One region of the Alkalispirillum mobile genome, then DNA from elsewhere that is predicted to be linked to it. Evidence: riboswitches for the same ligand, from Rfam matches in the RefSeq annotation. Region 1 holds a riboswitch; the other holds the start of a gene.
The links. Region 1 has a riboswitch for cobalamin ahead of DFR31_RS11375 (TonB-dependent receptor domain-containing protein). Riboswitches for the same ligand answer to the same signal wherever they lie in the genome.
Positions count from the first base shown of each region.

Region 2: linked by a shared signal. The riboswitch ahead of DFR31_RS12400 (ribonucleoside-diphosphate reductase subunit alpha) and the one ahead of DFR31_RS11375 (TonB-dependent receptor domain-containing protein) in region 1 are both predicted to bind cobalamin.

Region 1 is NZ_RCDA01000004.1:20,780-24,159, reverse strand. Features, by position in the region: gene DFR31_RS11375 (TonB-dependent receptor domain-containing protein) at 1-1,620, opposite strand, end outside; cobalamin riboswitch at 1,787-2,036, opposite strand; gene DFR31_RS11370 (histidine phosphatase family protein) at 2,259-2,873, opposite strand; gene DFR31_RS11365 (cobalamin-binding protein) at 3,129-3,380, shown strand, end outside.
Region 2 is NZ_RCDA01000005.1:19,032-22,411, forward strand. Features, by position in the region: gene DFR31_RS12390 (SPOR domain-containing protein) at 1-36, shown strand, start outside; gene DFR31_RS12395 (O-acetylhomoserine aminocarboxypropyltransferase/cysteine synthase family protein) at 123-1,400, opposite strand; cobalamin riboswitch at 1,660-1,806, shown strand; gene DFR31_RS12400 (ribonucleoside-diphosphate reductase subunit alpha) at 1,973-3,380, shown strand, end outside.

The DNA.
Region 1 (3,380 bases):
CCGGGAACCCTCGCCAGTCACCTCAGCGAAAGCTGCCCACGGGCCCGGATCGTAAGCGGCACGAATCAGTCCACTGGCGCGGGTCCGGCGCGCTAACCGCTCGCCATCATCTCGGTTCTCGGGGTCTTGAAAATGGGCCTCCGCCCTCAAGCGCCAGGCGTCCTGCTGCAGTTGCCAACCCAACTCCACGCCCTGCACTCGAGCTCGTCCGACATTGACGTTCAAATCCTGGGTACCGTCATAGGTGATCAAGTTCCGGTACCTGGTCTCGAAAAGCGCGATATCAATACGCTGGTTGGCCACCGGCCGCACCCGCACCCCAGCTTCAAGACTTGTTGCTTTCTCCGGATCCAGGTCCGGGTTACCACCAAAACCGAATCGTTCAGTCGCATCCGGCGCCTTGTAGGCGGTTGCACCCCGAATCCGCCACTGCCATACCTCATTGGGCTGGAAGGCGTAGCCCAGGCTCCAGACATCCTCGCTGGAAAAAGCCTGATCGTTCACATAACGCCCACCGGCCTCGACCCGGTGGGCAGCGTGTTCAAGGCCTGCCTGCAGATACGCGGACCGACGGCGCTCCGTGGTCTCGTAGGCGGTGCCGAAGCTCAGCGACTCAACATCCTCCTGATGGGCCTGGATACCGGCTGTGAGCTCCAGTGGACCCACGACGAAGTCGTTCTGCCAATCCACGCCGTAGCGCTCAGTAAACACAAAGTCATCACTGTCGAGCTGGTCCAAGTCATCCTTGTAACGGCTCAGCGTGACCCGGCTCTCCAGTGATTCACGCGGCTGTGCTGCAACGCTGAGGCGGCTCAATTGGGTCTTGAAGTCCTGGGCCAGGGGCATGAGCGAAAAGGTGTCATAGTATTCAGCCTCCCCCTGGGCCTGGAAATGACTCACATCGACCGCCACTTGGTCACCGTCCATCCCGGCGCGTAACAGCATGGAATCATTATCGAAGCCGCTGTCCTCATCGCCATCCACCACCGCAGGAAACCCATCGACGCGCTGACGCAATGCCTTGACCGCGGCGTAGCCCCCGGCTTCATCCCGGTGGGTGACGCCCACTTGCTGCTCCTCGCGGCCATACCGGCCCAAGCCGAACCCGAACCGCCCCCTAGTACCCAGGTCCGGCTCCACCGTGATCAAGTTGATCGCGCCACCCAAGGCGTCGCTGCCGTGCAACGTTGCTGCCGGCCCACGGACCACCTCAATGCGTTCAAGAAAGGCTGGATGCAGGTTCTGCAAGGCAGCTGCGCCCGCGCTTCCCGGGTTGATCGGCACGCCATCCATCAGGACCAGCGTATGATCACTGTTTCCACCCCGAATGAATACAGAGCTCTGTTGCCCGGGGCCACCCGCCCGCGACCGGTCGACGCCCGGCACACTACTGAGAACACTCAGAGTGTCGACCGCCTGCTGCTGCTCTATCTCTTCGCGGGTAATCACTGCTACGGAAGACAACGACTCCTCGACCGTCTGTGCGGTGCGCGCCGGGGTCACCACCACGGGCGGCAGGACACCACTGGCGGATTCGGTTTCGGCAAAAGCCGGCGTTGCAAAGGTGGAGACGACAAGCAGGCTGGCGGCGGTAGCCACCATCGGTTTCATTCTAGTCATGTTGCAGATGCCCCAAGTACAAAGCCGTCGCCCCGCGACGGAATCAGACCTTCGGCCGCGCCCCCGCACGACCACGGATACACGCGGGACCTCGGGCGGGACAGTGCACAGCAGGCGGGGCAACACGGAACAGGCAGGCCTCGTCTGCCGTCGGTCGCCCACCGCAACCCGGCGTGTGCGAAAGGCCGGTCTCCGGGCTGATGAGCCGGGGCCTCTGAGGAGGGCCCGAAGCGGCCGCCTTCCCATGCCGGGCTGGAGTCCCGGGGCACAGTGGCGAGGGTGGCCGTTTGCGCTCAATCACCGTTGCGGGGGCAGCGCCGGACTGGGTGGCTGGCTGTGCAGCCCACCGCACCGGCTTCCCGTTTCATCCCGGGGCGCGGAACGCGCCCCGGGACACCTGTCGCAGGCGGCAAAGCCTATAGCGACACCACCCGGGAGTCAAAATTCAGAAAATTCCTACAAGGATTGCTGAATTATCTGATAGCCAGCCGGCGCCAACAGGCGCAAGATAAACATACCTGAGCTGGCCAGGGTTGGCCGAAGGGCGTGACAGGGACAGTCACCACCCACTCGGGCCTGACGGCGAGCATTCAACCGAATGCTCGCCGTCATTCCTTGTCCAACGTCAGCGTGCCGGGTCAGACCCCGGGACGGCCATGGGCGAGCAGGGTTGCCACCGGTTCGCCCCCTACCCGGTCCACGCGCAGACGGGTCATGCAGGCATAGGGCACCTGAAGCCGGCTCAGCAGGTGCCCCGGGTCCCCTCCCAGCGCCTCGGCCAGCAGCACACGGATCACGCCCCCGTGGCACACCACCAGCAGGCGCTGCCCCGGCGGCTCCGCGACCCACCGGTGCCACCCCCTCGCCAGCCGGGCGTGCAGCGCCTCCAGCGTCTCCCCCTCGGGCGGCGGGTTGTTGCGGGGGTCCCGCCAGAAGGCATTCAGGCGGTCACCCTCCGCCTCCATCAAGGCTTCCGGGCGCCACCCCTCCCAGCGACCGAAATCGATCTCCTTGAAGTACGACTCCAGGTGCAGGGGCAGGCCCTGACGGTGACTGTACTCCCGGGCAAAGGCCGCACACCGGCGTAACGGCGAGCTGATCACTGCATCCCAGCGGCAGCCCCCCGACACCGCATCACGGAGTTGCTCCCAGCCGGTCTCGGACAGGGGGTCATCCAGACGACCGCGGTACTTCCGGCCGCCCTCGGGCTCACCATGGCGCAACAGGTCCACGTACAAGGGGTGCTCGTTCAAAGCATCACTCCACAGCAGAGACAGCGCGATAAGGATACACCCAGTGCGCGGCCACGGGCCCGGTTTGACGCTCCCGTGGCCGGTTGCTAGGTTTCGTTCTCCTACCCACCCCGCCAGCCGGCGCCCCCCGCGTACCGGATGCCGGCATGGCCCTCGTAACCCGACAGGATGGCAACAAACGTGCAGCACCATTCAGGCGATGCCCGCACACCCTGGTGGACCGGCCTCCTGGCCGCCGGACTGGTCCTGGCGCCCATGAGCGGCGTGATGGCCGCCGACCCGATCTGCGTCGAGGACGACCGGAACGAGCGGGTCTGCCTGTCCCAACCCGCCGAACGGGTGATCAGTCTCAGCCCCCACATCACCGAGCAGCTTTTCGCTGTCGGCGCGGGCGAGACCATCGTCGGCACGGTCGGGTTCAGCGACTATCCGCCCGAGGCAGAATCCATCACGCGCATCGGAAGCCACGACCGCATCGACGTGGAGCAGGTGGTGGCCAAATCGCCC
Region 2 (3,380 bases), on a different contig from region 1:
ACCCCGAAAGACATCTGGTCTCGCCCGGTTCAGTAAAACATCAGCCCTAACCGCAATGCCCCCGCCGGCCATCGGACCTGCGGGGGCATTCTTGGGACGCGCCGGCACACGGGCCGGAGTAACTATTTGGCCGCCTCCAGCGCCTGGTCAATATCGGCGATGATATCGTCCACGTGCTCGATCCCCACGGCAATGCGCACCATGTCCTGGGTAACCCCCGCCTGCTCCAGCTCCGCCTCGTCCAGCTGACGGTGGGTGGTGGTGGCCGGATGGGTGGCCAGCGACTTGGCGTCACCGATGTTCACCAGACGGGTGATCAGCTGCAGCGCATCGATGAACCTGGCACCGGCCTCCTTGCCACCGCGGATGCCGAATGAGAGGATGCCCGAGGCCATGCCGCCGCGCATGTACTTCTGCACCAGCGGGTAGTCCGGGCTGGACTCCAGACCCGCGTACTTCACCCAGTTCACCTGCGGGTGGTTCTGCAGGTGCTGCGCCACCGCCAGCGCGTTCTCGCTGTGGCGCTCCATGCGCAGGTGCAGGGTCTCGATGCCCTGCAGCAGCTGAAAGGCGTTCATGGGTGAGAGGGCCGAGCCGGTGTTGCGCAGCGGCACCACCCGGCAGCGACCGATAAAGGCGGCCTCGCCCAGCGCCTCGGTATAGACCACACCGTGGTAGGAGGGGTCGGGCTCCACCATCATCGGGAAGCGCTCGCCGTGGTCGGCCCAGGGGAACTTGCCCGAATCGACGATAACTCCGCCCACGGTGGTGCCGTGCCCGCCCATGAACTTGGTCAGGGAGTGGACAATAATATCGGCGCCGTCATCGATGGGCCGCCAGAGGAAGGGCGTGGGCACGGTGTTGTCCACGATCAGCGGTACCCCGTGGCGGTGCGCGATGTCCGCCAGCCGGCCGATATCCACCACCTCGCCGGAGGGGTTGCCCACCGTCTCGCAGAAGACCGCCTTGGTCTTTTCGTCGATCAACCCTTCCAGCCGGTCGAAGTCGTCGTGGCTGGCCATGCGCACCTCAATGCCGAAGTTGGGCATGGTGTGCGCAAACAGGTTGTACGTGCCGCCGTAGAGCTTGCTGGTGGAGACGATGTTATCGCCCGCTCGGGTGATGCACTGGATAGCGTAGGTGATGGCCGCCATGCCGGAAGCCACCGCCAGCCCACCGATGCCTCCCTCCAGCTCCGCAACACGCTGCTCCAACACCGCGTTGGTGGGGTTCATGATGCGGGTGTAGATATTGCCCGGCACCTTCAGGTCGAACAGGTCCGCCCCGTGCTGGGTGCTATCGAAGGCGTAGCTGGTGGTCTGGTAGATGGGCACCGCCACGGCCTTGGTGGTCGGGTCCGGGCTGTAGCCCGCGTGGATGGCCAGGGTTTCCGGTTTCACGTCCTGCTCCCCTCTTCTCGTTCGCTGTGCTTGCCTTGGGGCACCGCCCCGAACGGCCGGTGCGTGATCGGTACCGCCATTCTGCGCAGCCCGGTCCGGGAATAAAAGCCTGGAGCTTGTAACAAATGGGCATACCGTTAAGCGGGTGCGGCCGGCGCCGCGCTCCGCCGGATCCGACCAACCCCTGTTGCAGCATAGCGCAACCACAGTCACGGGCGACCCCCGCCGGGCGACCCTTGCACTCCCGGCCCTCATCCCATATATTGCGAGGCGTCCTCGCGCCCCCTACGAAATATGGGCCATGGAGGGGAACACCGGTGAGAATCCGGGGCTGTCGCGCAACGGTGTGACGGGGCCAGCCAGGCCACTGTCGAGCCCGAATACCTCCGAGGACCGGCCACCCCCGGTGGGTGCGCCGAGCCCGGAACCTTCGCGTCAAAGGTGCCCGGGGACAGGACGCCCTTGCTGCAGCCGGCCGCCCGCCAAGGCCGCAACGCGCTGCGCGTGTGCCCTGCCCTCACATCCCTCGCGTCGGTTCCTCCCGGTTCATCTGGACGAGCAGGAGGAATCCCATGTCCGCCAAGGCTGCCGAGGCCGCACCAACGGCCCAGAGCAACACCCAGCAAGTCATCCGCCGCAACGGCGCACTGACCGCCTTCAACCCTGACAAGATCCAGCTGGCCATGAAGAAGGCCTTCCTGGCCGTGGAAGGCGAACAGACCGCTGACGCCGCCCGCATCCAGCAGGTCACCGCCGACCTCACCGCGCAGGTGGTCCAGGCCCTGACCCGGCGCCCCACCGCCACCCCGATCCATATCGAGGATATCCAGGACCAGGTGGAGCTGGCACTGATGCGCGCCGGCGAACACAAGGTGGCCCGGGCCTACGTGCTGTACCGCGAGGAACACGCCCGCAAGCGTCGGGAGGAGCAGGCTGCCGCCCAGGACACGCCCACCCTGCACATGACCCGCGCCGACGGCGAAGAGGCGCCGCTGGACGAGTCCATGCTGCAGCGGTTGCTCGCCCATGCCTGCGAAGGGCTCGCCGACACCGAGCCGCAGCGGGTGGCGCGGGAGGCCTGGCGCAACCTCTACGACGGGGTCACCGAACAGGAGGTGCACAAGGCGCTGATCCTCAGTGCCCGCAGCCTGATCGAACGGGAGCCGGCCTACGGCTTCGTGGCCGCCAGGCTTTTGCAACACCAACTGAACGGCGAGGCGCTGCACTTTCTGGGCCGGCCCTACGCCGGCGAACCGGGGTGCGATCCTGGCTATGCGGATTACTTTACCGACTATATCCGGCGCGGGGTCGAGCTGGAACTGCTCGACGAGCAGCTACTGGACTTCGATCTGGCCCAGCTGGCCGAGGCCCTACGCCCGGAGCGCGACCTGCAGTTCAACTACCTGGGCCTGCAGACCCTGTATGACCGCTACCTGCAGCACTGGGACGGCACCCGCTTCGAGCTGCCCCAGGCCTTCTTCATGCGCGTGGCCATGGGCCTCGCCCTGCAGGAGCCGGAGCGCGAGGCGCGTGCCATCGAATTCTACCGGCTGCTCTCCAGCTTCGATTTCATGAGCTCCACGCCCACGCTGTTCAACAGCGGCACCCGGCGTCCGCAGCTCTCCAGCTGCTACCTGACTACCGTGCCCGACGACCTGGGCGGTATCTACGGCGCCATCCGCGACAACGCCCTGCTGTCCAAGTTTGCCGGCGGCCTGGGCAACGACTGGACCCGGGTGCGGGCCATGGGCGCCCACATCAAGGGCACCAACGGCCGCTCCCAGGGCGTGGTGCCCTTCCTCAAGGTGGCCAGCGACACCGCCGTGGCGGTGAACCAGGGGGGCAAGCGCAAGGGTGCGGTCTGCGCCTACCTGGAGACCTGGCACCTGGACGTGGAGGAGTTCCTGGAGCTGCGCAAGAACACCGGCGACGACCGCCGCCGCACCCACGACATGAACACCGCTCACTGGGTGCCGGACC